2 regions of the Shewanella sp. SR44-4 genome follow, and region 1 is predicted to be linked to the other one. Evidence: riboswitches for the same ligand, from Rfam matches in the RefSeq annotation. Region 1 holds a riboswitch; the other holds the start of a gene.
The links. A riboswitch is a leader RNA that binds a small molecule or an ion and turns the genes downstream of it on or off. The one in region 1 is predicted to bind thiamine pyrophosphate.
Positions count from the first base shown of each region.

Region 2: another riboswitch for thiamine pyrophosphate. It lies ahead of H5125_RS08325 (TonB-dependent receptor); the one in region 1 lies ahead of thiC (phosphomethylpyrimidine synthase ThiC).

Region 1 is NZ_JACJDU010000008.1:64,391-71,282, reverse strand. Features, by position in the region: gene H5125_RS06020 (TonB-dependent siderophore receptor) at 597-2,744, opposite strand; TPP riboswitch at 3,004-3,103, shown strand; gene thiC (phosphomethylpyrimidine synthase ThiC) at 3,311-5,311, shown strand; gene H5125_RS06010 (bifunctional hydroxymethylpyrimidine kinase/phosphomethylpyrimidine kinase) at 5,317-6,892, shown strand, end outside.
Region 2 is NZ_JACJDU010000013.1:4,566-11,457, forward strand. Features, by position in the region: gene H5125_RS08310 (phosphotransferase) at 1-558, opposite strand, end outside; gene pnuC (nicotinamide riboside transporter PnuC) at 595-1,305, opposite strand; gene H5125_RS08320 (hypothetical protein) at 1,311-1,571, opposite strand; gene H5125_RS08325 (TonB-dependent receptor) at 1,625-3,826, opposite strand; TPP riboswitch at 3,882-3,989, opposite strand; gene H5125_RS08330 (YcfL family protein) at 4,115-4,507, opposite strand; gene H5125_RS08335 (PaaI family thioesterase) at 4,545-5,012, opposite strand; gene H5125_RS08340 (PaaI family thioesterase) at 5,009-5,518, opposite strand; gene hinT (purine nucleoside phosphoramidase) at 5,518-5,871, opposite strand; gene H5125_RS08350 (M61 family metallopeptidase) at 6,075-6,892, shown strand, end outside.

The DNA of each region.
Region 1 (6,892 bases):
ACCGGCCTGTCACGCCGGAGGTCGCGGGTTCACTGTTTCAACATCAGCGTCCGCTCCGCCAAATAAGAAAAAAGCCTCTACAGAAATGTAGGGGCTTTTTTCTTATGAAAAATTACCAGAATTGGTGATTCAGCCTAGGATGCAATACCTGCTAGATTATCAAATGTCAGTGCATTAATGTTATTCCATCGCAGATTAATAGAAACCGGCCTGTCACGCCGGGGGTCGCGGGTTCACTGTTTCAACATCAGCGTCCGCTCAGCCAAATAAGAAAAAGCCTCTACAGTAATGTAGGGGCTTTTTTCTTATGAAAAATCAAAAGATTTGGTGTTTTTACTTAGCCAGAAATCAGCCATATGAGCTAATGTTAGTGTATTTATGTAATTCCATCGCAGAACAATAGAAATCGGCCTGTCACGCCGGAGGTAACTGGTTCACCATTTCAACATCAGCGTCCGCTCAGCCAAATAGGAAAAAGCCTCTACTGTAATGTAGAGGCTTTTTCTGTCTAATAATCAACAGAATTGCTGTTTTAGCCTAGCCAATAATGTGGTAATTATTACAGGGCATCGGCTTTATGACTTATAGCTGGTTAACTAGAACGCGTAACTGACATTTAATTCTAGTGAGCGACCCGCTCCGGCTATTTGTTGAAAACCGTTACTGCTGTCAGCTTTATAATCAGCGATACTGACACCGCCCAGTGGCAGTTGATAATACTCATCCAGTAGATTTTTCACTGCAATTGTCATTGTGGCATCATGCCATTGGATACTGCTGCTTAAATTAAGCAGTGAGTAACTGTCAGTTGTGTTTTCTAAACGCTGTTCATCCACGCGATCTTTACTTGCAACCCATTGCCAACTGAACCTATTTTGCCAATCACCTAGCTGTTGTTGCAAAGCTAACTCTGTTTGCAAAGGTTTTATTTGATACAGCGGTTGGTCGTTGTCATCTCTTTCGCCGCGCGTTGCGTTGATGTTAGCGTTAATGAGCCATTTACCCGTGTCGTTGTCTGCTAGTTGATATTCAGCATCAATGCGTGCACCAAACAAGTTAGCGTTCACATTTGTAAACTGTAAAATATGACGACGATTACTATCGATGCTTGTGCGATTAAAACTGCTGACCACATTGGCATCAATAAAATCGTTAATGCTGCTGTACCAAGCTGTTGCACTAAATGCTAAATCATCTTGTACTCGCTTGTAAGCCATACTCAATGTATGTGCAGTTTCTGTACTAAGGTCTGGATTGGCTATGTAGCCGTTTGCATCGCCGTACCAGCCAATCATCGTTGTGGCCATGGTGCTTTGGCCCCAGCTATATCGCTCATATAAATTGGGTGCGCGGTTCTTTCGGGCTAAACCAAGCTCTATCACTTCAGTATCGCTGAGTTGATAGCGAGCAAGAAGGGTGGCATCGATGTTATTGTCATTGCGCTTTCGATAGAGGTCATTAAATTCATCTGCGGCTATGGCATTAACATTGGTCATGCCCATCATGCTCATGGTGTTATAAGGCTGAACCTCACCTGTGCTGGTTGATACGTATTCATAACGAACACCTGCAGACAGCCACCAACGTGTATTAAGTGTTTGTTGCCACTCGCCATAAAGAGCTACACGTTGACGTTCGCCATCATTAATATTGACGTAATCATTTGGGCCCATCATGGCTGAACCTTCAATCGCAGGCCATGTATCATCAAGTTGATAAATATAATATTCTTGGCCAATTAATAAGGTGCTGTCTGAGCTCATTGGTAGCTGCCAATGCAGTTGGTAACTGTAATCTTTACCCTTAGTTTTCATTGGCATCATGCCGGTTTTTTCATCGGTAAAGAAGCCCATTTGATGCTCGACATTGTGCCAGTTCGCTTGGGCAGTGAACTCGCCTTCATTTTCCAGCGTTCGTTGATAGCGCACTAATGCGCCATAACTGTCATTATTCGTCATGTCCATATACTGGTTAGCGAAACCTTGAAAGGGGATATGTTGATGGGTCAATTTGACAGCAATTTGTTGAATGTCATCTTGCCAAGCAGCGGTTAATGCATGATTTTGTGATTGGTATAAGGTGTCTAGTACTTTATCGCCGTGGCCGTCGGTATAGCTGTTTGCATCTTCAAATGATCCTTGGTAACTAAAGCTTAATGTTTTACTCGCAACTGTGGCATTTACACCTGCGAGAATGGCGTCATTGGTGCTTCGGTAACCACTAGATATGTTACCACTTTGCCATGTCACATTGTCACTATCGGTAAATACAGAGGTTAAGCTAGTGACGTTAATTACGCCGGCAATATTATCGCCACCGGCGCTCACCGGAGAGACTCCAGCAACCACTTGGGTCGAACTAATGTGATTGGCTGACACATAAGAAAGTGGCGGGTTCATCTGGTTTGCACATGATGAGGTAATATCACTGCCATCAATGAGCACCTTAATGCGATCGCCCATCATGCCATTTAAAATCGGTAATGCCGATACGCCACCTGCTTCAGAAAAGTCTACTCCTTGCTTTTCAAGTAAGCTTTGGGCTGAGCCGAGTAAGTCTTTGTTAGTCGTGTTTTGTCCATGTACTTCAACCCGCTCAATGCCTTCACTATTTTGCTTATCGTACTGCTCAGCCATTACTTGAGGTGTAATAGCAAACATTATAGTCAATGAAATTGATGAGTAAACCCATGGGTAATTTGTATTTGATTTAATGGTTTGGATTGCTTTATTTGCCAAAGTCATCACCTTTATTGTTATTTTTATCAACCTTTGATGAATATATTTCAAAGGTGTTTGTCAGTTTTTTGAAATTATAATCTACTAATAAATATGATGAATGCGACATAGTGTCGCACCTTGATAAATACCTGTCTGTGGTGATGGATGAACCATGGGGATATCAATAACCTCATATTAGTTTCTGGTATGTGGATTGATAACTTTTGTATGAAATGATTATTTTAGTGCTTGTTATTTAGCGACAAGCTTGCTTATACTGCGGGACATCTTGTCGGAGTGCCATTATGGCTGAGACCGTTTATTCGGGATCCGTTGAACCTGATCAGGCTAGAACCTGCGAAGGAAACAAGCGTAATAATCATGATAGTTGGGAAGATAAATAACGTATTAACAAGACCGTAAATGGACGTTTACCTCCGAGTTTTTTATCGGTTTATATATCCAGTTACGTTATTACTTTAGTATTTTTCTATGTGATTATTGACGTAAGCAATAGTATTTTTATCGTTTACTGCTGCTATCAACACCTCTCCAGACAAGCAACTCTACTCTTAATATTGAGGTTGCTAATGTCAAATCCAAACCGTCGTCAAACTCGAGCTAACGCTCAACAATTTATTGATACTCTTAAACCGTTACAACATCCTAATTCAGAAAAAGTCTATTTAACCGGTAGTCGTGCTGATATCAACGTCGCTATGCGCCAAGTGAATCAAACTGATACCGTCATTGGTGGTACTGACGCTGAACCCATTAAACAAGCCAATCCGCCGATAATGGTTTATGACTGCGCGGGTGCTTATTCTGATCCCCTTGCCGATATTAATGTGCGTGAAGGCTTACCTAAAATCCGTCAAGCATGGATTGATGAGCGACAAGATACTGAGCAATTAACGGGTGCAAGTTCGGGCTTTACCCAACAGCGGCTGGCCGATGATGGACTCGATCATTTACGCTTTGACGCCCTTGTCGCGCCTAAACGTGCCAAGTCTGGCAAATGCGTGACCCAAATGTATTATGCTCGTCAAGGTATTATTACCCCCGAAATGGAATACATTGCCATTCGTGAAAACATGGCTCGCGCTGAAGTAACCGATAGCGTATTGACTCAAAAAGCGCCAGGTGAGGCTTTTGGTGCGCATATTGGGCAACTTATCACTCCTGAGTTTGTCCGTGATGAAGTCGCTCGAGGTCGAGCGATTATTCCGTTGAATATTAACCATCCTGAAACCGAACCTATGATTATTGGGCGTAATTTTTTGGTGAAGGTGAATGCCAATATTGGTAATTCAGCGGTGACATCTTCGATTGAAGAAGAAGTTGAAAAACTGGTGTGGTCAACCCGTTGGGGTGCAGATACGGTCATGGACTTGTCGACCGGACGTTATATTCATGAAACGCGTGAGTGGCTTATCCGTAATTCGCCAGTGCCAATTGGTACCGTGCCGATTTATCAAGCATTAGAAAAGGTTAATGGCGTTGCCGAAGACCTCAGTTGGGCAGTATTTAGAGATACATTGATTGAACAAGCCGAGCAGGGCGTAGATTATTTTACGATTCATGCTGGGGTGTTATTGCGTTATGTACCCATGACCGCTAAACGCCTTACCGGCATTGTGTCACGTGGCGGTTCAATTATGGCTAAGTGGTGTTTAAGCCACCATCAAGAAAGTTTCTTATATGAACATTTTCGTGATATTTGCCAGATTTGCGCCCAATACGATGTGTCATTGTCGTTAGGCGATGGTATGCGCCCCGGTTCAATTGCCGATGCCAATGATGAAGCGCAATTTGCGGAATTAGAAACCTTAGGTGAATTGGTCAAAATTGCATGGGAATATGATGTGCAAACCATCATCGAAGGCCCTGGTCATGTGCCAATGCAATTGATTAAAGTCAATATGGAAAAGCAATTGGCCCTTTGTGACGAAGCACCATTTTATACCTTAGGCCCACAAACAACCGATATTGCGCCGGGCTATGATCACTTCACCTCTGGTATCGGCGCTGCCATGATGGCTTGGTACGGCGTGGCGATGTTGTGTTACGTCACCCCCAAAGAACACTTAGGTTTGCCAAATAAAGAAGATGTAAAACAAGGCTTAATTGCCTACAAGATTGCAGCTCATGCTGCTGATGTCGCTAAAGGTCATCCAGGTGCGCAAGTACGTGATAATGCGTTATCAAAAGCCCGCTTTGAATTCCGTTGGGAAGATCAATATAACCTAGGTCTTGATCCTGATACCGCTCGTGCTTACCACGACGAATCGTTACCACAAGAATCGGCAAAAGTGGCTCACTTTTGTTCAATGTGTGGACCTAAATTCTGTTCGATGAAAATAACCCACGAAGTGCGTGAATATGCCGCGAATCTTGAACAAGCTGAAGCACTTAAGATTGAAGTATCTTCCGCTAGTGCTTATCAAGCTCAACATACGGCTCAAGCCATAAATCCGGCGGAAGCGATGGCACAAAAGTCGGCAGAGTTCAAAGCGTCGGGATCGGCGCTTTATCATGACGTCAAATCTGTCGCACAAGTTGATACTGACTTAACGGTTGAGGTGGAATAATCGCCATGAATTCATCGACATTTGTCAGTGAATCCATAACGCAAACCCCACCCATTGTCTGGACCATAGCGGGTTCTGACAGTGGTGGTGGTGCAGGGATTCAAGCTGATTTATTAACTTTGCAAGACTTGTCGTGTCACGGGTGTAGCGTAATAACCACATTAACCGCACAGAACTCAGTCAGTGTGAGTCTTGTTGAAACCGTTTCTGAATCCATGTTGTTGGCTCAGTTCAGCAGTTTACTTGCCGATCTGCCGCCAGTGGCGATTAAAATTGGCCTGTTGGCATCCCAAGCACAGGTGGACCTATTAGCTGGCTGTTTAGCTCAAATGCGTGCTACTCAGATGATGGTACCTTTTGTGGTGCTTGATCCTGTCATGGTCGCCAGTAGTGGTGCGCACTTTAATCCTATCGATCTCGATTTTAGTCCTCTCATTGGCTTAATTGATTTACTAACGCCTAATCAGCAAGAATTGAAACGTTTATGTTCTCCGTATGCGTTAGCGCAATATTGTGATGTCGATAACAAGGTTGCTCAGCAACAGCAAATGATCTGCGATGCCAAATTGTTAGCCGATACATTTAAATGCAATGTGCTCGCTAAAGGCGGTGATGCTCAATGGCAGCAACAATATGCAATAGATGTATATGTGAGTAAAAACGTTAAAGGTGCCAGTATTACACACAGTAATGCGGTGTTTATGCTAAGTAGCCAGCGGATAGCAACCACCAATAATCATGGCAGTGGTTGCACATTATCATCTGCCATAGCGTGTTTTATTGCCCATGAGTTCGTGATTCATGATGCTATTGTGCTGGCAAAAGCCTACGTCAATAAGGGACTTACTTTAGGCGTAAGCCTTGGTCAAGGACCTGGTGTCTTAGCCCGTACTGGTTGGCCTGATGATTTAGGCATGATGCCATCAATCAAGTTGGTATCTTCTGAGCATCTCGCTGATGATTCGTGCAAGCAAGCTGCACCGAATGGTTTTAAATCACTGCATCAACCCTTGGGGATTTATCCTGTTGTAGCTGATATCGATATGCTTAAACAATTGTTAAAAGCGGGCTGTAAGACGGTTCAATATCGTGCCAAGTTAGCTATTAATATCGATACTGATGACAGCCATGTATTACAAGGATTAACACTCGAAGCCAATATCATTGAGGCCATCAAACTCGGTCGCGAATATCATGCTCAGTTGTTTATTAATGATCATTGGCCACTGGCGATTAAACACGGTGCGTTTGGGGTTCATTTAGGCCAAGAAGATATGGCAACTGCAGATTTAACCGCGATAGCTGCTGCTGGAATGGCGTTAGGGCTATCGAGTCACAGTTATTTTGAAGCCTTATTCGCCCACCAATGTTCGCCTTCATATATTGCTCTTGGGCATATTTTTGCTACCACGACCAAGCAAATGCCTTCCGCGCCTCAAGGGCTCAGTAAACTTAAACGTTATGCCAGTTTATTTGCGCGCCATTATCCTACCGTTGCTATTGGCGGGATCGATCTCAGTAATTTGGCGTTGATTGCGGATACCGGCGTTGGTGATGCTGCCGTTGTAAGAGCGGTGACTA
Region 2 (6,892 bases), on a different contig from region 1:
CCTCGCATCATGCCATTGTGGATCTTTTTGCGACCCCGTTAATGAATCTAATTGGTATGCATATTGTTGCCATTGCTCACTAACGGTAATGCTTTTCTCCGGCACCGGCAACACACTGAGTTTACAAAATAATGCACTAAGTAAAGGAACGGCATCCACAGCCGAAATGGATTGATTTGTCGATTGCCCAATCGATAAGTGACTGCGCATTGAGGCAAATATCGACCAGTCTGTCTCTGGTTGATCAATAAACTCACTCAGATACACTTGCTTATCATCACTGACCCAAATCAATGCAGGTGCAATGTTAGCCACAATTGCAGCTTGCCAACATTCAACTTCAAGCGCTCTATCGCACCAATTACTGTGAGGCTGATTTACTCGTAAGACCTTATCGCCATCTTCACAAGATAACTTAATATTAACATTACTGATCCCTGTGTTAAGAAAAGACACCGCAGTACATTGCGTAGCAAGCTGCTGAAATAATGTGGTTGGCATGGCTTTGTTGATTATATTAAGCACATCGATAGGTAGAGATAACAACGGCTGGGACATCAAATATTTACTCTAATAAAATGATATTATGGTTGGTTATGCACCAACCACCTCTTGACTCGTATTGTGTTGCGTTATTATATGATGACGATATTTCTTACGCCACATCATGTATCCGCCAACTGCCATTGCGACGTATAAAACAAACAAACCCGATGTCAGCATTAAGCCTTTTTGGAAGTAAAGGTAAATAGACACAAAATCAATGACGACCCAATAGAGCCAATTTTCCAGCACTTTTTTCGCTACTAGATAGGTTGTAACGATAGCAAAACAAGTGGTTGCCGCATCGATATAGGGAAATGCGGCCGACGTGTAATGAGCCATTAAATATCCCACCAGCATAGACACTAATGATGTCGCGCCGATAAGCCGAGCGTGAGTACTCCAAGACCAACTGGTAATATTAAGGTGATTGGTTTCTATGTTGTGCTGAGTACCATTATGCAGCTCAGAATTGTGCAAATTGCTTTGCTGAGAAGGTGGCACGTGCAACCACAGCCAATAACCATATACCGCCATCCCCATATAATAAATATTAAGGACTGACTCCATCAATAACGATACATTCCAAAATAGTACAGTGTAAATGGCGGTACTAATAAATGCTGCCGACCAACACCAGATATTAGTCCGCATAGCAAGAATTAAGTAAGCAAGCGCTAGCATAACGGCAACAGCCTCCCAAAACGTCATTAATGACGCTTCACTAAAGGCTTGTTGTAGCGTTATAAATAGATCATTCATTGTGGTTATTCGCTATGAGCTAGGTTGAGCTCACCACCGATAAATTTACACACAAAAACAGCTTTACCCCACTTTTGATGTGCGGCTTGCATTTCAACGGCTAGCATCGACATTACATCAGCATACTCGCCACAGACTTGGGTTGCCATCGCGTTAGTCACTCGTTGAATATTGTCATAACTATCCACTCTGCCGATAAACCATTGGATAGGATCGAGATAGTTTTCATTGAACGGATACATACTGATTTCTGCAGTTAACTTCATTTCTATTCCTTAATAAAAATCGCTGCAACAAAGGCTACAGCGATTTTATGTCATTACATAAATTGAACTTCTAATGTCACACCCATTTGGCGCGGATCACCGTAACGAATATATTGTTTATCGACCCAATCTTGATCTGGTTCGTTGCCAAAGTAAAAGCCTCGCACACCATATTGTTCATCAAACAAATTGCGGCCCCATAAATATGCCGACCATGTTGGCGTTTCATAGCCTAAACGGGCGTTATAAATGGTATAGGCTTCTGACTGAGATTCATTGCTGTCAGAATAATAAAACTGGCTTTTACCACTGGCATTCACGTTTGCAAACCAACCAGAATCAGCAACATAAGTCATACCAGCACTGTAAGTAAATTTAGGTGAATGCGCTAAGTCGCGCCCAGATAAATCGACGGTAGAACCGTATTTGTCACTGTATTGATATTGGCCATATTCAGTTTCTAACCAACCGAAACTACCATAGAATTCAATATTTTCTGTTAAATACCATTTTGCATCGAGTTCCGCGCCATAGTTACTTGAACTGCCAGCATTTTCGGTAAATAGAATAAAACGCTGCGGGCTATCTGGGTCTTGTAAAGAGGCGGCAACTTGTTGGTCTTGGCGGTCCATATAAAATAGCGCCAAGGTAGAATCCACTTCTCCATCAAACCAGCTCGATTTTAAGCCAACTTCATAGTTATATAAAATCTCAGTGTCGAACTGTTTCTTGTCAGACAATTCAGCAGGCAGTGTCATATTAAAACCACCCGCCTTATAACCGCGGGCGACACGAGCATAAGCATTGTGATTAGCATTAATGGCTTTTGACAACGCAATATGGCCGCCCCACATATCTTCTGATGGGGCAAAATCATCTTTATTGCTGTCACTATAATCACTATCGCGGCGCTCGAAACGCAACCCAGTCGACAATAAGTAATCATCACCTAAATGGCTGTCTAATTGACCAAATATGGCATAGTTTGTCGCCTCATAGTTTGACTGCAACACTTCATCTGGCCAGGTGTTGTATTCCGAGTATAAGTCGTTATCTTCTTTTAAATTCATCGCGTATACACCCAATAACCAGTCGGTACTACCGGCGAAGATGCGTCCTGCATCTTTGGATGATAAACGGAACTCTTGGGTAAAGGTTTTACGATCGCCCTTTTTGTCCCAGGTGTAATCATAAACACAAGGTTCAGTACCTGAGGCCGCTCCTGCGTCGTCATACACAGTACATGCTTTACTCGCCCAATAATCCGAATTGGCCCAATCACCATCATATCCATTATGATGATCAGTTTGCGCAAATGATGTTAATGATGTGAAGTCAAATGCTTGCATACCCGTGTATATGAACTTAACCCCTGCTCCAGTCGTTTTTTGTGTATCAACACCGGGTTGGTCAGTTAAGGTATTACTGCGATTATTATCTAATGTCCACACATCGTAACCATTATCAAAATTGGCATGCAATAAGGTTAAATCAACTTGAAGATCGTCAGTAGCGTACCAACGGAACTTAGCCCTAGCCGTTAATTCATCACGTTCATTGGTATCATCACGGTTAAGATAAAGGTTGTCACGGTAACCATTTTGATTGTGCTGTTCTAGTGATACACGGTAGAGCAATTTACCTGAGTCATTGAGTGGACCAGAGCTAAAACCAGAAAGAGTACGAAGATTGTCATCACCTAAACTGACTTTTGCGCCATGTTCAAATGATTCGGTAGGGTCATTACTTTTTAAGTAAATTAATCCAGCTAGTGCATTAGCACCATATTGAGTACCTTGTGGACCGCGCAAGACTTCAACTTGCTGCATGTCGTACATACTCGACACCATGCCAAGGCCTGATAGGTCGATGTCGTCGACCACAAAGCCAACCGATGAGTTAGGTGCACCTTGATATTGTTCTTGTTCGCCGACACCACGAATTTGGAAAAATTTAGGACGAGAACTGCCACCAGACCAGTTAAAGTTGGCAATAGAATTGAGCACATCTTCAAAATGTTGCGCCCCTTCGTCTTCTAATTGCTGGGCATCAATAACCGTCACGCTTGACGGCATTTTATCAAGGCTGATATTACTAAAATCAGCATTAACAACAATCACTTCCATTTTTTCATATTCGGGAGTGACATTTTCAACATCGGCCGTTTTAGCCATAACCACAGGCGAGCTTAATGCCACCATTACCGCTAAGGCAATAGGTGTTTGGTGTAACCTAGTAGAGTTTTTCGTGAACATAGGACCTCAAATAGTGATTTTGAGATCCGGCAAGAGTAGCGAATAAGAGGTGCACATAAATAGTGTGGCCCATTCCTACGCCGGTATAAGCCGGATCAGGTTCTAAGGGTTCGTCATACAGACATCTCAGTTCAGGTTTTACTGAACACCCCTTGGCGATCACGATTATAAACTAACTTCACCATGAATACACGAGCAGCGATACAATTTGATAACGCAAAAATATAATTGATTAACTTTATATTAAATCTCAGTAATCATGTCTCTTCAAGTTCTCTGTAGCGTGGCTTAATTTGAGAAAGCTTCGCGCACATAAATCTCAAATCGAATAGCTTGTGTATTGGGCGCTACCGCACCCACTTGCAACTGCTGTTTACCATGTAATTTAACCGACTTCCAACTGCTTGCTTCATCCTCAACTGTAAATCCGCTAGCATCGTACCAAGTGAATTTATATTGCAGACGTAAGTCAGTGCTCGATTTGCTTTGAATTAGCGCCGATGCTTTGATTAAGTCAGCAACCATGACAGATGAAATATCCACAACATTGACATCACTGGCAAAAGAGCTGCTATCGACTCTAACCTGCCCGCTTGAGTCTACCGAAATACCTGCCGTGTTATGCGCACAGGCGCTAAGCAACAATGCTAATGCGAACACAAATATTGACGTTATTTTCATGCTATCTCCTTATTTGCTGTTAATGTAAAGCGTTGACTTAATCTATCAAAAAATGTGCTCTGGCAGTGGCTATCAATTGTTTACGGTTGGTTTGCCAACAGTTCATACTGACGTTAGCCACACGGCGGCCTTGGCGAGTAATTTTACATTCTGCAAAGGTATCTTGATGTAAACCTGCGCGTAAATAGTCAATTGAGAAATCAACAATTTTAGGCACTTTCTTGGCTTGCATAAATACCATTAATTGTACAATTGCCGACATTTCCATAAACCCAGCAATCACTCCGCCATGTATTGCAGGTAAAATCGGATTACCAATGTTGTCATCTTTAGCCGGCAGTCTAAATACCATTTCATCACCAAAACGGGCCACTGACATGCCAATAAATTGTGAGTAAGGTACTTTCTCAAGTAGGTAACTATAATCATTCAGTTCAATGGCACGTTTAACCACATCTTGAACATCTAAACCCTTTTGTGTCTCTATTTGGGTTGGCTCACTCATGATTTCGCCCCCGGTAAATTCCCCATTAACACTTGACGAAACTCTTCGCCGACCATTTCTGGACTAATTCGCATAAAAGAACCCACCGCGTGAGCGATAGGTTCATCAATACTGTCTTGATATGCTATCGCACGGGTAAAAGCAACGCTTGACGATAAACGATAGCATTCAGCAAAGGCATAAACCGACTTATGAGGCTCTGCGGGTTTCATGTAGTCGACACGTAAATCCAATGTTGGAGACAACTCTAACGATTGGTACTTCTTCAAAATGGCGCATACCACGGCTGTGCCACAAGCGGTATCTATCAAGGTTGTGATCACCCCACCATGAATGACTCCGGTGTCGGGGTAACCAATAATATCTTGACTGTAAGGTAACTCAATTAACACATGATGCTCACTGGCTTCTTGCACTGAAAGCCCTAAACGACGGCACTGAGCTAACTGGTTGACAAAACGGGTGGCGACTTCAGTTAACGGGAAAAAATCACTGTTAATTTTCATTATCCACGACTCAGCATTGGGCCTAATGGTTTACCCCCTAAAAGATGCATATGAATATGGTACACCTCTTGACCACCATGCTTATTGCAATTCATGATTAAGCGATAACCATCTTCAGCTATACCGGCTTCATCGGCAAGTTTGGCCGCTACTGTTATCATCCGCCCTAATGCTAATTCATCAGACGCTTTAACATCATTTGCTGTCGCGATTAAATGATTGGGAATAATCAGAATATGCGTAGGAGCTTGCGGAGCAATATCCCGAAATGCGGTGACTAATTCATCTTGGTATAAAATATCCGCTGGAATTTCACGGCGGATAATTTTGCTAAATATGGTTTCTTCGGCCATTTGGATGCCCTCATTAGATAACTGCATTGATGCTATTGATAATACTATCAACTCTTTGAACTATCACTCCAGTAAAAACGCTTTTTATGGGTAATATTTTGCCTAAAATGGGATTCGTTTGCTTAAGTGAGTCAATTTTGGCAGCATTGGTTATTATAGCTCAATCGTTTTGATTGCGACTTGCCACTCATTCGGAATTCTTTATGCATTATCATATTCATGCGGTCGACCCAAAAGCTCATTTATTTGAAGTGACTTTTACGCTAAAAAACGCCAATCCATCTCAGATTTTTTCATTACCAGCATGGTTACCTGGCAGCTACATGATCCGAGATTTTGCCAAAAATATCATTGAAATTGATGCCAAAGAGAATCTACAATCGCTTGCAGTCACTCAATTAGATAAACAAACATGGCAATTGAATAACCAAGGCAGTGATATCACTCTGTGTTATCAAATTTATGCATGGGATTTGTCTGTTCGCACTGCACACCTTGATACTAATCATGGGTTTTTTAATGGCAGTAGCGTGTTTCTAGCGGCTAATGGTCTTGAGTCTCAACCACATACCGTCACCATTGCCAAACCTGCACTTGCAGAATTAGCTCATTGGACGCTAGCCACCAGCATGACTAGAGCATCAGGTGAACAATTTAGCTTTGGTGATTTTAGCGCTGAAAACTACGATGACTTAATTGACCATCCCGTTGAAATGGGTGAACTGGCCATCGAAACCTTTTTCGCTGCTGGTGTGCCACACGATATCGTACTCAGTGGCAAACACAGGGCAAATATGGCTCGATTAGCCAAAGATTTACAAGCGATTTGCGAATATCAAATTAATTTATTTGGCACTCCAGCACCCTTTAAGCGTTATGTATTCATGACCACCGTTTTGGACAATGGTTTTGGCGGTTTAGAACATAAAGCATCAACAGCGTTAATGTGCTCTCGCAACGACTTACCTTTGTCACTCGATGCGCCAGTAGATAAAGGTTATCGCACTTATTTATCACTGTG